Regions from separate parts of the Micromonospora sp. DT46 genome, predicted to be linked through region 2. Evidence: riboswitches for the same ligand, from Rfam matches in the RefSeq annotation. Region 2 holds a riboswitch; each other region holds the start of a gene.

Region 1 (6,093 bases), on a different contig from region 2:
TCCTGGCGCGCGGGCCAGCTACGACATCACCGATCGACTGGCCGCCGGGCCGGTGCGCCTGCCGATCACCTACCGGGCCGACGTCCTCGTCGACGATGCCGACGAGATCGTCACCGTGGCCCGGCAGTGGCCTGCCACCACGGTGCGCAACCACACCCGGCTGCGGGCGGAGCCCGACGGCGTGGTCCGCATCGAGGTCGAGATCACCCTCGCCGCGCCTGCGCCGCTCTTCGGCTACGCGTTCCGCCAGGCCCGCGCCGCCCACCTCGGGCTGGCCGCCCGCCTCGCCACGGCCCTCGACACGGGCCCGCCCGGGTCGCCGGCCGACTGACCGCCGGACGGTCCCGGCCGCGGTGGCCGTCGCGCCCCCGGTGACCCGCGACGGGCGGGGCACCGGGGCGCGGGCGTCAGTAGACCGACAGGTGCACGTGGTTGGTGTGGTCGCTGGACGGGTCGCCGTTGGCCCCGCTGTACGACTTCCATCCGCTGCTGGGCAGCCAGATCTGCCTGTACCAGATCACGTAGAGCACGGCGAGCCGGTCGGCGTTGCGCACGAAGTACGCCGACAGGTTGTTGCCGTACGTCCGGTCGCCGCCGGTGGCGTCGCCGCCGAAGCCGCCCTTCTGGGCCGCGAAGTCGCAGGCCCGGCCCTTCGGGTGTTCGCCCGAGCCGCCGGGGCGGTAGCAGGAGACGTAGCGGGTGAAGCCCGCCGCCTTGGCCTGGTTGAGCGCGTGCAGGGTGCGCGGGGTGATGCAGCCGTTGGCGGGGGTGGGGTCGTTGACGCTGCACGACTCGCGCGGCCAGGAGCCGTCGGAGTTGCGCGGGGCCGCCTTCGCCGTCTTGCTGGAGGTGCCGCCCGGCGAGGTGCCCGCCCCCGTGGACTGCTGCCGCTGTTGCTGCTGCTCGCGGTTGGCGACCGTCAGCGCCCGCTCGGCCTGTTCCTTGCGCTTGGCCATCACGGTGACCTGCTTGCGCTGCTCCCGGATCTCGCCGTCCAGGGCGAGCTTGGTGCGGGTGGCCTGGTCCCGGGTCTCCTGGAGTTCGCGCAGGGCCCGGTCCTCCTTGGCGGCCACCGCGTCGAGGGCGGCGGCGCGGTCCATGAAGCCGTCCGGCGAGCTGCTGTTGAGCAGGGCGGACGCCACGCTGAGCCGGCCGGTGCGGTAGGCCGCCCCCGCGATCTCGCCGACCTTGGCGGTGTGCGCGGCCAGCTCGACCTCGGTGGTCTTGAGCTGCGCGGCGAGCTGCTGTTGCCGCTTGGCCGACGTGTCGAGGGCGCGCTTGGCGTCGAGGTAGCCCTTGCTGGCGGCCTCCAACTGGGCCCGCAGGGCGGGGGTGCCGCCCTCCTCGTCCTGGCCGGGGGCCGCGGCGAGCAGGCCGGCCCGGGTGGCGGCCGCCGCCGGGGCGGCGGTGACCGGGGCCACCGCGGCGCCGAGGGCGAGCATCGTGGCGATCAGGGCCGCCGTCCGGGCGGCACGTCGTCGTACAGGTGCCATCACTGGCATTCACGTGTCCTTCCGTCAGCCGCCGACCGGGTTAGCTGACGGGTTCGGGACGGAAGATCCCTACCGCTGACGCGGATGCACCCCACGAACATGGTTCCCCGGTTCGCCCCGCCGGGCGATTAGGCGGCGGCCACCGCCGGCACCGGTGGGTGCCGCCTGGCGGAGGCCGAAGCCGAGCCTACCGGTGCCGGTGTGACTGATGCAGCGCAGGTGACGGAGGGTGTACGTCCACTAGCAGTCAAATCCGGCATAAGCGCACAATACTCTCCCAGATTTAAGGTTGTCCTCATTACCACTCAACCGACCCGCAGGCCCCGCGCGACGCTCCGGGCTCGATCTGCAACGTGGCGTGCTCGATGTGGAAGTCGTCGTGCAGCGCGGCCCGGGCGGCGCCCAGCACCGCGCCGACCTCCGCGCCGGGTGCCATGGTCAGGTGGGCCGAGGCCACCTCCATGCCGGAGGTGAGCGTCCAGACGTGCAGGTCGTGCACCTCGGCGACGCCGGGCACGGCGGCCAGCCGGTCGTGCACCGCGGTCACCTGGAGGTGCTCCGGCGCGGCCTGCACCAGGATGCGCAGCGCGGCCCGCCCGAGCCGCCAGGTGCGCGGCAGGATGAACACCCCGATCGCGACCGCCACCAGCGGGTCCGCCCACCACCAGCCGGTGGTGGCGATCAGCAGCGCGGCCCCGATCACGCCGAGTGACCCCAGCAGGTCGCCGAGCACCTCCAGGTACGCGCCGTGGACGTTGATGCTCTCCTTCGCCCCGGAGCGCAGCAGCGCGAAGGCGCCGATGTTGGCGAGCAGGCCGAGCACGGCGACCACCAGCATCGGGCCGGCCAGCACCTCCGGCGGGTCGCCGAAGCGGCGCACCGCCTCGATCACGACGTAGACCGCGACGCCGGAGAGCAGCATGGCGTTGGCCAGTGCGGCCAGCACCTCCAGCCGGTAGAGGCCGAAGGTGCGTTGCGGGTCGGCGCCCGCCCGCCGGGTGGCGGCGATCGCCGCGAGCGCCATGCCGATGCCGAGCACGTCGGTGAACATGTGCCCGGCATCGCTCAGCAGGGCCAGCGAGCCCGTGCGGAAGGCCGCCACCGCCTCCACCACCATGAGGCCGGCGAGCAGCCCGAACGCCGCCCAGAGCCGGCCCCGGTGGCGGTGCGCGGCATTCGCCACCGACCCGTGATGGTGGTCATGACCTGCGCCCACGCGCCCACCCTCCGTCAGGCGTCCGGATTCGCGTTCAATCTATGCTCACATCGCTATGTATGCAAGTAACGGCGGCTCAGCCGATCGGGTCGACGGTGGTCAGCCGCTGGGTGGCCCGGGACAGCGCCACGTAGAGCGTCCGCACCCCCGACCCCGGGTCGGCCCGGATCTCGCCCGGAGCGACGAGGACGACCCCGTCGTACTCCATGCCCTTGGCCTCCAGGCTGGTCACCACCTGCAAACGCGGCGCGCCGAGCCCGCCCAGCCAGCCGGCCACCTCGTCGCGGCGCGGCACCGGCGTGATCACCCCGACCGTGCCCTCGACCTCGGCGAGCAGCGCGTCGGCCGCCGCCACGACGGCGCTCTCCAGCTCCGCCGGCGGTACCGACAGCGCGACCGGGTCGACGCCGGTGGAGCGCACCGCCCGGGGCAGCGGCAGGTCCGGGTGCAGCCGGCGGATCTCGGCCGCCGCCACCGCGAAGATCTCCGCCGAGTTGCGGTAGTTCGTGGTGAGGGTGAAGTGGTGCCGCTTGCGCCGGCCCAACGCCTGGTCCCGGGCCCGGTTCAGCTCCTCCGGATCCCCCGTCCACGCCGTCTGCGCCGGATCGCCCACCACCGTCCACGAGGCCAGCCGGCCCCGCCGGCCGATCATGCGCCACTGCATCGGCGAGACGTCCTGCGACTCGTCGACCACCACGTGCGCGTACTCCCGGTAGTCGTCCGGGCGTTCCCGCGCCGCCTCGCGGGCGGCGCGCTGCCGGTCGGCGAAGGTGCTCAGCTCGCGTACCCCGCCGGCCAGCTGGAACGGGTCCCGCTTCGCCCGGGCGGGCTTCATCGGCTTGCCGAGCAGCGCGTCCAACTCGTCGAGCAGCGCGATGTCGGCGATCGTCAGCCCGGCGGCGTCGAGGCTGCGGTACGCGTCGGTCAGCAGCCGGATCTCGGCGCGGGAGAGGATCCCCTCGGCATAGCGGTGCAGCCGGTCCGGACGGGCCAGCCAGCCCAGCACGTGCCGGGGGTGCAGCCGGGGCCACCACGCCTTCAGGAACTCCCGGAACTCCGGCCGCTCGGCGATCTCGTCCTCGAACGCGCGTTGCTCGGGCAGCCGGCCCACGCCCAACCTGCGGGCCTGCGCCCACAGCGCCGCGAAGACCCCGTCGAAGCCGGCCCGGCGCACCTCGTTGCGGCGGGCGCCCCGGGGCATCGCCCGGTCCCGGATGCCGTCCAGCTCGCGGCGCTCCAGCCGGAGCAGCTCGCCCCGATAGAGCAGGCGCAGCTCGGTCGGGCCGCCCGGCACCGCGTCCCGGACCGCCCGCTCCAGCACCCGCCGCATCCGCAGCGAACCCTTCACCGCCGCCACCGCCGGCGGATCGGTGCGGGTGGCGGTCAGGCCCGCGAAGAGCGTGCCCAGCGAGTGCAGGGTGGCGGTGTCCTCGCCGAGCGAGGGCAGCACCGAGGCGATGTACTCGACGAAGACCGAGGACGGGCCCACCACCAGGATGCCGCCGCCGGCGAACCGGCTGCGGTCGGAATAGAGCAGGTACGCGGCCCGGTGCAGGGCGACGGCCGTCTTCCCGGTGCCCGGGCCGCCGGACACGATCGTCACGCCCGAGCCGGGGGAGCGGATGGCCTCGTCCTGCTCCCGCTGGATGGTGGCGACGATGTCCCGCATCCCCCTGCCGGTGGCCTTCGACAGCGTGGCCAGCAGCGCGCCGTCGCCGACCACCGCCATGTCGGCGGGCGCGGCGACGGGATCGAGCAGGTCGTCCTCGATCCGGGTGACCCGCTCGGCGGAGGACTGGATCGTGCGTCGCCGCACCACGCCCAGCGGCTGCGCGGGAGTGGCCTGGTAGAAGGCGGCGGCGGCCGGGGCCCGCCAGTCGACAACCAGGGTGGAGGCGTCGTCGTCGCGGATGCCGAGCCGACCGACGTGCAGCACCTGCCGGTCGAGCAGGTCCAGCCGGCCGAAGACCAGGCCCTCGTGCTCGGCGTCCAGCATGTGCCGCCGCCGTGCGGCGTGGAACACCATCGCGTCCCGTTCGACCAGCGCCCCGAAGTTGCCCACCCGGGCGAGCCGGTAGCCCTCCTTCTCGGCGCTGACCGCCGACCGGCGCAGCTCGGCCAGTCGGGCGTACACCCGGTCGAGATGCCGCTGCTCGACGGCGATCTCCTGTTCCAGGGTGGTCTGGTCGGTCACCGCTCGCTCCTCCTGACGTCGGCGGCGGGCGGCGCGAACCGTGCGAACCGCGCCAGGCCAACCGCAAGAGGGTACGGCCCGCACGCAACCAGCGGCGCCACCGGTGCGGGAAAGGAACCCGCGTCACGCCCGCAGGGGCCCCGTCGCGCTCTCCGCCGGGCCCGGTTCAGCCCGTGCCGGGCTCTCCGCCGGGCCCGGTCCAGTCCGCCCGGGCGGCGGCGGTGGCACCGGCCCCGGGGGCGGTGAGCACGCGACGGAGCACGCCGCCGAGCGCCGCGTTGACCTCGTCGGGGCGTTCCATCATCAGCATGTGTCCGGCACCCGGGCAGACGGTCAGCTCGGTCGCCGGCAGCGCGCCGGCGATCGACTCGGCGCAGGGCGGCGGGGTGAGCCGGTCCCGGTCGCCGACCAGGGCGGCGGCCGGCAGGTGGGCCAGCCCGGCGAGGGTGTCCAGCCGGTGCTGCGCCCCGATGGACGCGCGGAACCCGCCGATCGAGCGGAGGGTGGCGCGGGCCACCGCCGAGGTGACCAGGCGGATGTCGTGCGGATCGCAGCGGTCGCCGAAGAGCATCCAGCGGATGCTGGGACGCAGCGCGCGCAGCAGCGCCCGGGGCGGTCGCCAGGCCCCGCACCGGGCCAGCACGCCGGCCCCGGTGGTCTCGGCGAGCCGGATCAGCCGGGCGATCCGGGGCGAGAGGCCGTACGCGGTGTGCGTGTGGCCCTCGGCGGTGGTGGAGACGAAGACCAGCCCGGCCGTCCGGGCGGCGAAGTGCGCGGGGTGGCGGTGCGCGTACTCCATGATCGTCATGCCGCCCATCGAGTGGCCGACCAGCACGACACGGCCGGCTGGAGCCACCTCGTCCAGCACCGCGGCGAGGTCGTCGCCGAGCTGGGCCACGGTGGCGGTGGGCAGCGCCATGCAACTCGACCGGCCGTGGCCGCGGGCGTCGTAGGTCACCACCCGCACCGCGTCGCCGAAGCGTTGCCGCAGGTCGGCGAGCTGCCGGTGCCAGGCCCGCCCGTCCAGCGTCCAGCCGTGCAGCAGCACGACGGTGACCTCGGCGTCGGCCGGTCCAACCGCCTCGACGTGCAGGCGTACGTCGTCGGGAAGACGTACCTCGACGTGCTCCGGCATCGTCACCTCCCCAGGGCCGCACGGAACCGCAACACCGGGGATACCCGGTGGTAAC
Region 2 (6,093 bases):
CTCGGACGCGCTGGTCTCCGACGTGTCCGGGGTGATCTCCGACTACCTCTACTCCGGCAAGCCGTACGCGGTGACCGACATGGTGGACTCCGGCGACCGGTTCCCCGAGCAGTTCCCGCTCGCCGGGTCGGGCTACGTGCTGCGGCGCGACATGGCGAACGTGGACGAGGTGCTGACCGCGCTGCTGGACACCGATCCGCTGGCCTCGGCGCGGTGGGTCACCCGGAGCCGCTACCTGGGCGACTTCCCCGCCGAGTCGTACGCCGAGGCGTTCCTGGAGGCCGCACGGCGCCAGCTCGACGAGGGCTGGAAGACGCCCGCCCCGCGCACGGGCGGCGCGACCGGCCTGCCGCTCGACCCGGACGAGGCGGCCCTCTCCCCCGCCACCTGACGCACCGTTCGGGAGGCACACCGGTCGCGACGGCGGATCTCCGGGCCGGGCCGTTCGCCAGGCACCGTCAGCGGTACGGCTCGACGAGGTCCAGGACCGCTTCGGGGGCCTCGACGTGGGCGTTGTGCCCGAGGCCGGGCAGGGTGGCGACCGGCACCCCCAGCTCCGTGAGCTGGGCGTCGGTGACCATGGGGTCGTGCTCGCCGCGGGCCAGCAGCACGGGCACGTCGGTCGCCGCCAGCAGGGCGGGCAGCTCCGGCGCGCCCACGCCGAACGCGGCCGGGTCCATCGCCAGCCGCCAGCGGCCGTCGACCTGCCGCAGCCCCGCCTCCACGACGGGGTGCTCCGGGGCGAAGAGCCCGGTCAGGCCGGCCACCCGCAGGTAGCGGCGGGCCGCCTCGTCCCGGCTGGCGAACCAGGTCACCGGCCGGGCCGCCAGCTCACCCGCCTTGGCCAGCTCCGCCGGCGACCAGACGGCCTTGATGCCGAGCCCGACGACGGCGTCGACGGGCAGCCCGGCGCCCCGGGCGGCCAGCGCCAGCCCGACCACCCCGCCGAGGGAGTGCCCCAGCACGACGAGCCGGTCCCCCGCCGCGAGCCCCGCGCCGATCCGCGCGGCCAGCCCCGGGAAGGAGTACTCCGGCAGCGGCGGCGACCAGCCGTGGCCGGCGAGGTCGGGCGCCAGCCACCGCCCCGCCCACCGACGCTCCAGCAGCGGCGCCCAGGGCAGCCACACGTCGCCTGTCGCGCCCATGCCGTGCAGCAGCAGGAGCACCCGCCGGCCGTCCCGCTCACCCGACTCATCGACCATGGGCGCAGTGTGCCACCCGTCGGACGCCGCGGGCGAGGGCCGTGACCCGGACACGACATCGGGCGCCGACCCCCCGGGTGGGGAGCCGACGCCCGACGGCGTCGCTCAGGCGGAGTAGCCGCGGGTGGCGGCCCAGTTCGCCAGGGCGATGGTGCTGATCCAGTACGACGCGGTCGCCGGGTTCGCCGAGTCGGCGATCTTCACCAGCCGCCCCTCGTCCTGGTAGCCGACCACCGCGATGTAGTGGCCGCCGGGGAAGGAGTGCCAGCCGCCGTCGGTGTCCGTGGCGCTGCCGGCGACGTTGACCACGACGCCCCGCCCGTCGGTGATGGCCGCGACGACGTCGGCCTGGAGCCGGTCCATCTGGGCCGGGGTGGCGGCGCCACCGGGGATCATCCGGGTCCGGTACGGGTCGCCCTTCACCACCGCGTTCAGCACGCGGGTGGTGTCCTGGGCCGAGTCGGTGCCCATCTGGTCGGTGCCCAGCTGGGCACCGAGGGCGTCCTGGCTGCGCGCGATGCCGGCGGCGCTGAGGGCGTGCCGGACGGCCGCCGGACCACAGTTGTAGAAGGTGGTCTGGGCCTGGTAGTCGTAGTCCAGGCTCTTGGCGGCCGGAGGCTTCGGCGGCTCCGGCTTGCGGGTCAGGTCCGGGTCCGGGGCGGCGCTGGACGCGCTGGCCGACGGGGCGGCGCTGGACGCGGCCGGGGCGGCGCTGGACGGGGCGGGCGCGACCCGGGCCTGGCTGCGCGAGGCCGACGCGTCGTCCCGCAGTTCGGTCGCGGCCACCGGGGCCTGCGCGGCGGCGGGGGCCTCGTCGGTTCCGGCCAGCAGCGCGCCCGTGCCCGACGCCAGCACGAGCGCCGCGGCGGACGCGGCGGCCAGTTGGTACGGACGCTCGGACGTGAGGCGACGCAGCTGTCGCTTGAGGTGGTGCTTCACGGTTTCCTCCACGGGCTCGGGGTGAGCGGCCGTCGGTCCGCGCCGAGGGCAGGGCGGACCGACCGCGCGGACGGGCGTCCGGGCGGGTGGTGGGCCACTCAGGGGATGCGCCCGGGACGCCGGGCGACGGACGGTGACCGGTGGGTCAGCTCATGACCTGCGGGCGGACGAGCGCGGTCACCGCGGCGCCGTGGAGACGGCGGCACAACCGAGGGGTGTACGGGTGTGGCATGACGATGGAACTCCTTCCGACACCGCCGACCGGGTTAGCTGACGGATTCGGGCGGGAAGAACGCCCTACCACGGGCCCACGGCCCACGGATTCACCCCAACGAGCACTGGGTCCCCGGTTCGTCGTTCACGATTAGGCGGGTCGGCGCGGCGTCGCCTCTGGCGATCGGGTACCGCACCGGACGCGCCGACATTACTGGCCGGTCCGCGCCCTGCCAACCCCGTCCCACCTGCCTAAACCTTGATCGGCAGACAATTTTTGCGGGCACTTCGCCACTGACGCGACTCAATGGGACGACCGTTTCTGCGCGCACCTCCGGGCGACAACGGGACAAGTGGCGGACATCGGCGCCGAAACCCCGGCAGGAATCGACCGGGCCGCGCCCGATGACCGGTTCGCCGACGTGGTGACCGGCGTCACCGAAACGGCCGGGATTTCGTCGGCGGACACTCCGGTCGCCGGGGCGCTCAGCGCGAGTCGGCGTACGTCGGTCGGTGGTCGTCCTGCGGGCCGGCGGCCCGGGGGCGCGGCACGGCGCTGCCCCGATCCCCCGGCGTCGCCCCGGGGCCGCCGGGGTCCTGCCCGGCGCCGTCCCCGTCCCGCGGCGTCCGGACCGGCCTGCGCGGGGTGAGCAGCCGCATCATCGGCGTCTCGACGAGACGGTGCAACAGGCCGGCCAGGGCCAGGTTGACCAGCAGGAAGCCGAGCACCACCGCCAGCCCCGACCAGCCGGTGAAGCCGACGCCCCAGTCGCCGGTGAGCCGCAGGACGGTGATCATCACGAGGACGTGCACCAGATAGAAGGCGAAGGAGACCTCGCCCAGCCAGATCATCGGCCGGGACCGCCACGGCGAGCGCCGCCCGCGCACGTCCGCGTCCGCCGCCGCGGCGATGACCAGGATGTACGCGACCGAGAGCAGCGCCGCCCACAGTTCGGCGCGGACCCACTGCGCGGCGACCACCCAGGTCGCCACGAAGAGCAGGCTGGCCAGCGGCAGGCCCGGCCCGCGCCACCGGCCACGCCGCATCAGCTCGGCGGCGGCGACGCCCATCCAGAACTCCAGCGACCGCACCGGCGGGAAGATCTGGGTGAACCACCAGCGGCTCTCCTCGGGCACCAGCGCCTGGGCCGGCCAGAGCGCCAGGATGAGCAGCGGCACCGCGACCACGACGGCCCACAGGGCCCACGGTCGGGCCCGGCGGATCAGCGGCAGCGCCAACGGCAGGCAGAGGTAGAAGAAGAACTCGCAGGACAGCGACCAGCTGACCGTGTTGATGCTGTAGAAGTGGCCCGGCCGCGGGTCCCACGCCTGGAGGAGGAACAGGTTCTCCACCGCGACGAACCGGTCCACGGGGTCGGCGAACCAGGCCGCGACCGCCAGGGCCGCCACCCACAGCACCACGTGGCTCGGCCAGATCTTGGCCACCCGGCGCCGCCAGAACGCCCGACGGGTGTCGGTGGGTCGGGCCGACCAGACCAGCACGAAGCCGCTGAGGATGAAGAAGAACTGCACGCCCGACAGCCCGAGTGCGAAGGCCCAGTCCACGACGGCCTTCTGGCCGGGCTCGGCGATGATGCCCATCGTCGCGACGTGGAACCCGAAGACGAGCAGGGCGGCGACCCAGCGCAGCCCGGTCAGCGACGGCAGGCGGCTGGCCGGGGACGCGGGCCGGGCGGCGGGCGCGACGGTCGCGGCGTCGTTCATGCCGGCATCCCGACGATCCGCAGGGTCACCAGCACGTACGTCTCCTCCTCGACCCCGTCCTCAGGCGCCCCCGAGGGGCCCGTGGCGGTCCGCCGGTCGGCGCCGCCCCGCCGGGCACCCTACCCGCCGGGCCTGAGGCTCTGTTCCGTCCCGTCCGCGAGTGCCCGTTCTGTCCCGTGGGGGAGTCCCGTTCCTCCCGTCCCTCCGTGACCGTTGCGTCCCCATCCGTGACGGCGGTGGCGGGCATCCGGGTTCCGGCCGATCGGGTGGCTAGTATTCCCAGACCCGGAGGTGACGAGAGGCGGGCGAATGCACCAGCGAATCCTGATGCGGGCGAAGAAGGGCCCGTTCGACGTCTACTCGCCGGAGGAGACGCACGAGCGGAACTGGATCGGCGACAACAACGGCAACCTCGTCTTCAGCCACGCCGCCCACAAGCTCCTGCGCACCGCCACCGCCGAGATCACCTCGACCGAGTTCAGGATCGACCCGCGCGACGCCGACATGATCAACGAGCGGTACGACGTCTACGTCGTACCGCTCGCCAACGCCTTCCGCCGCAGCTACGCCCACCGCGTCGAGGCCATGACGAAGCTCATCGAGCAGCTGAAGATCCCGGTGGTGGTGCTCGGGGTGGGCGTACAGACCGACATCAACGGCGACCGGGAGTACCTCCGCCCGATCGACGACGTCGTGACCCGGTTCGTACGGGCGGTCCTCGACCGCTCGCACAGCATCGGCGTACGCGGCGAGATCACCCGTGACTACCTGCGCACCCTGGGCTTCTCGGCCGTCGACGTGATCGGCTGCCCGTCGATGTTCCTGCACGGCGACAGCCTGCGGGTGGAGAAGAGGAAGGCGTCCCTGTCGCCCGACGACAGGCTCGCGCTCACCGTCTCCCCGTACGTCACGTCGATGGCGGAGATCATCGCCCGGCACCACGAGCGGTACCCGAACCTGCGCTACCTGCCGCAGGACCTCAAGACGCTCGGCACGCTCCTCTACGGCGACGCCCCCGGGGACCGGGGCAGGACCAGCAAGATCCCGATCCACACCTCGCACCCGCTGTTCACCGAGGACAAGGTGCGGATGTTCGTCGACCCCTGGACCTGGATGGACTACCTCTCCGGGTTCGAGTTCGCGTTCGGCACCCGCATCCACGGCACCATCACCGCGCTGATCGCCGGCACGCCCGGCTACCTCTTCGCGCACGACTCGCGCACCCTGGAACTCGCCCGGTACTTCGAGATCCCGCACCGGGTCATGAAGGACGTGCCGGTCGACGTCGACGCCGCCCAGCTCTACGCGGAGGCGGACTACACGGCGCTCAACGCCGGCCACAGGTCGCGCTACGAGACGATGCTGGCCTTCCTCGCCAAGCACGACCTGGGCCACGCCTTCGCCGACGGCGACAGCGCGGCCCGGTTCGACGCGCAGGTGCGCTCCACCGCCTTCCCGCCCGCCGTACGCCCGGCCGCCGCGACCGCCCCCGACGCGCTGCTGGAGCGGATCCAGTGGCTGCGCGACCGCAACGTCGAGCTGCGCAAGGAGACGGAGACGCTGCGCGGGCAGCGCCTGCAGGCCCGGGTCAAGCAGGTGATCGGTGGCCGGGTGCGCCGGATGCTGAGCCGCTGAGGCGGGGTTCGCACCGCCCGTCCGGCCGCCCCTCACCGGCGACCGGCGGGCGGGCGACGCGTCCGTACACCTGTACCAACATGGCGGGTACGCTGGGCGGATGACCGGGGCCGCCTACCAGCCGTCGATGTTCGACCTCACCGCCGCCGGACCGTCGCTGAGCCCGCTGGCCGACCGGCTGCGCCGGCACCCGCTCACCCACGGCGCGTGGGTCGACCATCTCCCCGGCTGGGTCACCGGCTCCGACCAGGTCTTCGACGTCCTGCTGCGGGACGTCCCCTGGCGGGCCGAGCGCCGCACGATGTACGACGCCGAGGTCGACGTGCCCCGGCTGCTCTGCTGGTACGCCGGGCACCGCCCGCTGCCGCACCCGCTGCTC
Region 3 (6,093 bases), on a different contig from region 2:
GAAGGTCCAGTTGCGGGTGCTCCCGTTCTCCCCTGTCGTCGCCATGCCCGCCATCGTATGGCCCCTGCTTCGTGTTTTCCTGCGCGCCCTCGCGGCCGAGGGACGCGCGGAGGCCCGGCCGCCGTCGCACCGGGCCGCCGGACATATGAAATGCATATCACGCATCCCTTGACGTATCTTGCAGTGCGTGTGACGGTGGTGGCAGCCCGCGTCCAGCGTCGGCCCGGGTGACCAGGCCGTTCACGTGAGGTAGCGAGGTGTGGGATGAGTCGTCCCGGATCGCCAGGAACCCAACCGGGCCCGGAGCGGACGCTCCCGGCGCCGGCCACGGGCGGGACCCCGGCCGACGTCGGCACCGCGTTCGCCGTCCCCGCGAGTCCCGAGCAGGCGCTCGCCGAGCTGCACGCCGGTAACCGGCGGTTCGTGACCGGCGCCCCGCGCCACCCCAACCAGGACGCCGGGCACCGCGCCGCGGTCGCCGACGGGCAGCACCCCTTCGCGGTGATCGTCGGTTGCTCCGACTCCCGGCTCGCCGCCGAGATCATCTTCGACCGCGGCCTCGGTGACCTCTTCGTGGTCCGCACCGCCGGGCACACCATCGGTCCCGAGGTGCTGGGCAGCGTGGAGTACGCCGTCACGGTCCTGGGCACGCCGCTGGTGGTGGTGCTCGGGCACGACTCCTGCGGGGCCGTCCAGGCGGCGCGTACGGCGGCCGCCACCGGCACCCCGCCGGTCGGGCACCTGTGCGCCGTGGTGGACGCCGTGGTGCCCAGCCTGCGCCGGGCCGCCGCCGAGGGCGTGGACGACATCGACGGGATCGTCGACATCCACATCGCGCACACCGTCGAGGCGATGCTGGGCCGCTCCGCCGTCCTCGCCGCGGAGGTGGCCGCCGGCCGTTGCGGGGTGGTCGGCATGTCGTACCGGCTGACCGCCGGCGAGGTGCGGACGGTGGCCGAGGTGCCCGCCGCTGCGGCCGACGCGCCGGAGGCGGCGGCCAGCGCCGCGCTCGCCTGAACAACCACCCACCCACCGCCCGCCTGTCACCGCCCTGGCGGGCGGGTCCGTACGACGAAACAGGGCCGCCCCGCGTTCGGCGGGGCGGCCCTGTCCGCGCTCTCGGCTGTGCCGCGCGCGTGCGTGTCTACCAGAGGGACACGTGGACGTGGTCGGTGTGGTTCGACGGACCGCTGTAGGAGCTCCAGCCCGTCGCCGGGAACCAGATCTGTCTGTTCCAGATCACGTAGTAGACGCCGAGCCGGTCGGCGTTGCGGACCAGGAACGCGGTCAGGTTGTTGCCGTACATGTAGGTGTCGTCGTTGTGCCAGGGGGAGAAGCCGCTCTTCTGCAGCGACCAGTCGCAGGCCCGGCCCTTCGGGTGCTCGTAGGGCCCGCCGGGGCGGTAACAGCCGACGAACCGGTTGAAGCCGGCCCGCTTGACCTCCTTGTACATGTGCAGGGTGCGCGCGGTGATGCGGCCGGAGGTGGTGGGGTCGGCCTCGGTGGGTGACAGCGGCGTCCAGTCGCCGTCGGCCGCCCGCCCCGGCGCGATCTTCGCCACCGGCGAGGTGGCGACCACCTTGCCGCTGGTCAGCCCTCTGCCGCCGACCAGCGCGAGCGCCTTCTCCGCCTCCCGCTTGCCGCGCGCCATCTCGTTCGTCAGCTTCTGCTGTTCGCGGACCTCGGTGTCGAGCGCCAGCTTGGCCTGCTCGGCGCGGTCCTTGACCGCGTTCACCTCGGCGAGCTTCTTGGAGTTGACCAGGTTGAGCTCGTCGAGGGCGGCGGCGCGCTTGACGAACGAGTCGGGGCTGGCGGTGTCCAGCAGCATGGACACCGCGCCGATCCGCCCGGTGCGGTAGGACTGGGCGGCGATCTGGCTGACCTGGGGAGCCAGCGCGTTCAGTTCGGCCTGCGCCCGGGAGACCTCCAGGGCCAGTTCGAGCTGGCGCTTCTTCGACTTCGCCAGCTTCGCCTTGGCCTGCACGTAGGACCGGTTCCGGGCCTCGATGAGGTCGTCGAGCAGCTTGGGCTCGTCGTCCCCGTGCCCGGAGGGCTTGGGCGGGGTGGGCGCGGCCGCCGCCGGGAGAGGCCCGGCGAAGACCGCCAGAGCGGCGAGTACGGCCACCACGGGCGTCAGCCAGCGGCGTAGGGGTGCCGTCACAGTTTTCCCTTCCGTCGACCGCCGACCGGGTTAGCTGACGGGTTCGGGGCGGAAGTGGCCCCTACCGCTGTCGCGGATTCACCCCACGTACCTGGGTCCCCGGTTCGCCTCGCGGCGATTGGGCGGCGGCACCGCAGGCGCCGCTGCGCGCCTTCGGCGGTGACCGGCAGCGAGGTTACCCGAGAACGCTCCCGGGGATCTACGTCCCTAAGCCGACTAAATGCGTTATTTCGTAATGGCGGACGGTGACCAGTGACGCATTTATCAGGACGAACGTCCTGTTCGGTCACGCTGAGGAGCGTCACCATGCGGTGTCCGTACTTCTGTGCCCATCGGGCCATCCGGCGGGAGCGGCGGACGGCGTGTCCCCGCGCGGCCCGCTGAGGGCCTCCAGCGCCTCGGACCGTTCGGTGGCCGGCCGGGGCGTCGGCGCGGGCGCGGTGGCGGCGCGGTCGGTCGCGTCCCCGCCGCGTCGGCCGGCCGTGGTCACCAGGGCCGCCAGCGCGGTGGTCAGCGGCACGGCGGCGATCAGACCCAGGGTGGCGACCGCGCTGCGGACGATCTCCTGGGCGAGGAACTCGCTGGTGAGAAGTTGGGTCACCGCCCGCGAGTCGGCGGTCAGCAGGAGCAGCACCGGCAGGGAGGCGCCGGCGTACGCCAGCACGATGGTGTTCACCGTCGAGGCGATGTGCGCCCGGCCGACCCGGGTCGCCGCCCGGTAGAGCTGCGTCCGGGACAGCCCGGGGTTGGCGTGCGCCAGCTCGGTGACCGTGGCGGCCTGGGTCACCGTGACGTCGTCCAGCACGCCGAGGGAGCCGATGATGATCCCGGCCAGCAGCAGCCCGTGCAGGTCGACGTCGGCCTGGTACATCGACAGCGTGGTGGCGTCCTCGGAGCCGAACCCGGTCAGGTGGGTCGCGGCGGTGGCGATCGTGCCGAGGACACCGGTCAGCACCAGGCTGCCCAGCGTGCCGAGCACGGCGACCGAGGTCTGCGCCGTCACGCCGTGGGTCAGGTAGAGCACCACGAACATGATCAGAGCGGCGCCGACGACCGCGACCAGCAGGGGCGGGTTCCCGGCGCTGATGCCCGGCAGCACGAAGGTCAGCAGGATGGCGAAGCTCGCCGCCAGGCCGCCCAGCGCGGCCAGCCCACGCCACCGCCCGAAGGCGACGATGGCGGCCGCGAAGAGCGCCACCAGCCAGACCAGCGGCTTGCCGCGCTGGTGCTCGGCGATGTTGTAGGTGCTGGCCGTGGGGTCGGCGGGGTCGGTGAGCTCGACCAGGATGATCTCGTCGTCCACGGCGACGGTCGGCGCGCCGGGGCCCACGGGCACCGGCGTCTCCACCTGCTGGCCGGCGTCGGGGCCGTCCTGCACCCGTACGGTGACCGTGCCGCAGGGGCCCTGTGGCGCGTCGGGGCTCCCCTCCGGGGTCTCCGGGGCGGGCGGGCACGGCTCCGTCACCACCCGGGTCACCGTGCCGTGGTAGCGGGGCGCGTCGGTGCCGGTCGCCGGGTCGGGCGCGTTCCACGGCCACAGCACCAGGGCGGCGATCAGCGTGGCGACGAAGAGGGGCACCACCGTCGCGACGAGGATCCGCCGCACCCTCGGCGGGGCGGACGGAGCGGGACGGGTGTGGTCGGCGCCCATCGAGTGTCTCCCTACGAATCCAGGGCGGGGTACGTGCCGGCGGGGCCGGTCGGTTCACCCGTCGCCGCGTGGCCGGGACGGGGATCGCTTCCGCGTGGCGGTGCGGTCACGTACCGCGGTCCTGGGCCCCCGTCCGGTCGCGGGCGGGCGGTGCCGCCGCCCGGCGGGGCGCGCGGGGCGGGCGGTGCGGAATCCGGAGGGCCACCGGCCGAATGGTAGCCACCCCGGCATCCGGGCGCAGGTCGTGCGGGTGGTGTCGGAGGTGTGGTGTCGGAGGTGTGGCGTCGCCGTGGGGCCGCGCCTCGCGGGGTCGGGTGCCGGGGCGGGTCAGCCGCGCTTCATCAGGCGGCCGACGGCGGCCATCATCTCGGTGGCCATCTCGTCGGCGCGGCCCTCGGCCGCGCCCTCGCGCATGCAGTGCCGGGCGTGCCCGTCGAGCAGGCCCAGCGCGACCTTGTCCAGGGCGGCCTGGATCGCGGAGATCTGGGTGAGCACGTCGATGCAGTAGCGATCCTCGTCGACCATCTTCTCGATGCCACGGACCTGCCCCTCGACGCGGCGCAGCCGCGCGAGCAGCTGATCCTTGCTGGCGGTGTAACCCCTGGTCGGGGTGGGCGTCGGTGTGGTCATGGGGTCGAGGATACCGTACCCCTCGGGGGTATGGTACGTTCGTTCCTGGCCGGGATACCCCCACCGGGTACCGGTACAAGGCACGGGCACCGGTCCGCCTCCGATTTACCCCCGGGGGGTATAGGCTGGGGGCGGCGAGAGGAGAGTTCGATGATCACCACGACGTACCAGGTGCAGGGCATGACCTGCGGGCACTGCGCCACTGCGGTCAGCACCGAGGTCGGCGCGATCCAGGGCGTCAGCGACGTCCAGGTCGACGTCGCCGCCGGTCGGGTCACCGTCACCAGCGAGGGTCCGTTGGAAACCGACACCGTGCGCTCCGCCGTCGACGAGGCCGGTTACGACCTCGTCGGCGCCTGAGATCGGGCACGGGGAAAACGAGGCACACCATGAACACGGCGACGAAGCTGAGCGGTTTCGCCCTCGGCCTCGCGGTGGTGTTCGGCGCGACGTACGGGGTCGGCCGGGTGGCCGACCCCGTGGCGCCGCCCGCCGAGGCCCCGCACGAGGCCGGCGGGGGGCACGGCGAGGACGGCGGAGCCGGACACGGGGGCGACAATGGCGCGGCGGCGCACCTGCCCGGCGGCCTGCTCGTCTCCGACCGCGGCTACACCCTGCGCCCGGTGGACGCCCCGGCCGGGCAGTTCGCCTTCCAGGTCACCGGCCCGGACGGCGGGGCGGTGACCGCGTACGACGTGGCGCACGACAAGCGCATGCACCTGATCGTGGCCCGCCGCGACCTCTCCGGTTTCCGGCACGTGCACCCCGAGATGGCACCGGACGGCACCTGGCGGGTCGACTCGCCGCTCGCCGGGCCCGGCGTCTGGCGGGCGTTCGCCGACTTCACCCCGACGGGGGGCGAGGCGCTGACGCTCGGCGTCGACGTGACCGTCCCCGGCGCGCTGACCGGGCGGCCCCTGCCCGCCCCGGCGACCAGCACCACGGTCGACGGCTACACGGTGACGCTCGCCGGCGCCCCGGAGCCCGGCCGCACCGCCGAGCTGACCCTGACCGTGAGCCGCGCCGGCGCCCCGGTCACCGACCTGGAGCCCTACCTGGGCGCGTACGGCCACCTGGTGGCGCTGCGCCAGGGCGACCTGGCTTACCTGCACGTGCACCCGCACGGCGAGCCGGGCGACGGGCGGACGCGGCCCGGCCCCGAGGTGAGCTTCTCGGCGGAGATGCCGTCGGCCGGCGCCTACCGCCTCTACCTGGACTTCAAGCACGGCGGCGTGGTGCGTACCGCCGAGTTCACCATCGTCGCCACCAGCCCTCCGACCGCGCCGGGTGCCCCGGCGGCGACCAGCTCCCCGACGGCGGGCACGCCCGCCGCCACGAGCTCCCCGACCGCCGGCGCCGGCCACGGCGTCCCCGGTCACGGGCACGACTGACGGGAAGCATGATGACCACCAAGCCCTTGCTGACGGCGCCGAACCAGATCGAGCTGGCAATCGGCGGTATGACCTGCGCCTCCTGCGCGGCCCGGATCGAGAAGAAGCTGAACCGGATGGACGGGGTGACCGCCACCGTCAACTACGCCACGGAGAAGGCCACCGTCCGGTACGCCGACGAGGTCACCCCGGACGAGCTGATCGCCACGGTGGAGAAGACCGGCTACACGGCGGCCCTGCCGCCCCCGCCCACGCCCGCC

The links. A riboswitch is a leader RNA that binds a small molecule or an ion and turns the genes downstream of it on or off. The one in region 2 is predicted to bind cyclic di-AMP.
Region 1: linked by a shared signal. The riboswitch ahead of ACLQ20_RS16585 (coiled-coil domain-containing protein) and the one ahead of ACLQ20_RS23875 (C39 family peptidase) in region 2 are both predicted to bind cyclic di-AMP.
Region 3: linked by a shared signal. The riboswitch ahead of ACLQ20_RS03525 (coiled-coil domain-containing protein) and the one ahead of ACLQ20_RS23875 (C39 family peptidase) in region 2 are both predicted to bind cyclic di-AMP.

What each region holds. Positions count from the first base shown of each region.
Region 1 is NZ_JBNCKW010000005.1:494,841-500,933, reverse strand. Features, by position in the region: gene ACLQ20_RS16590 (SRPBCC family protein) at 1-331, shown strand, start outside; gene ACLQ20_RS16585 (coiled-coil domain-containing protein) at 408-1,493, opposite strand; cyclic di-AMP (ydaO/yuaA leader) riboswitch at 1,507-1,638, opposite strand; gene ACLQ20_RS16580 (cation diffusion facilitator family transporter) at 1,792-2,709, opposite strand; gene ACLQ20_RS16575 (HelD family protein) at 2,786-4,903, opposite strand; gene ACLQ20_RS16570 (alpha/beta fold hydrolase) at 5,070-6,038, opposite strand.
Region 2 is NZ_JBNCKW010000008.1:364,218-370,310, forward strand. Features, by position in the region: gene ACLQ20_RS23865 (CDP-glycerol glycerophosphotransferase family protein) at 1-391, shown strand, start outside; gene ACLQ20_RS23870 (alpha/beta fold hydrolase) at 459-1,202, opposite strand; gene ACLQ20_RS23875 (C39 family peptidase) at 1,308-2,153, opposite strand; cyclic di-AMP (ydaO/yuaA leader) riboswitch at 2,382-2,522, opposite strand; gene ACLQ20_RS23880 (acyltransferase) at 2,841-4,079, opposite strand; gene ACLQ20_RS23885 (polysaccharide pyruvyl transferase family protein) at 4,389-5,714, shown strand; gene ACLQ20_RS23890 (alpha-ketoglutarate-dependent dioxygenase AlkB) at 5,815-6,093, shown strand, end outside.
Region 3 is NZ_JBNCKW010000001.1:757,236-763,328, reverse strand. Features, by position in the region: gene ACLQ20_RS03535 (helix-turn-helix transcriptional regulator) at 1-54, opposite strand, end outside; gene ACLQ20_RS03530 (carbonic anhydrase) at 265-1,017, shown strand; gene ACLQ20_RS03525 (coiled-coil domain-containing protein) at 1,145-2,161, opposite strand; cyclic di-AMP (ydaO/yuaA leader) riboswitch at 2,165-2,296, opposite strand; gene ACLQ20_RS03520 (YibE/F family protein) at 2,463-3,812, opposite strand; gene ACLQ20_RS03515 (metal-sensitive transcriptional regulator) at 4,140-4,442, opposite strand; gene ACLQ20_RS03510 (heavy-metal-associated domain-containing protein) at 4,593-4,802, shown strand; gene ACLQ20_RS03505 (hypothetical protein) at 4,832-5,833, shown strand; gene ACLQ20_RS03500 (heavy metal translocating P-type ATPase) at 5,842-6,093, shown strand, end outside.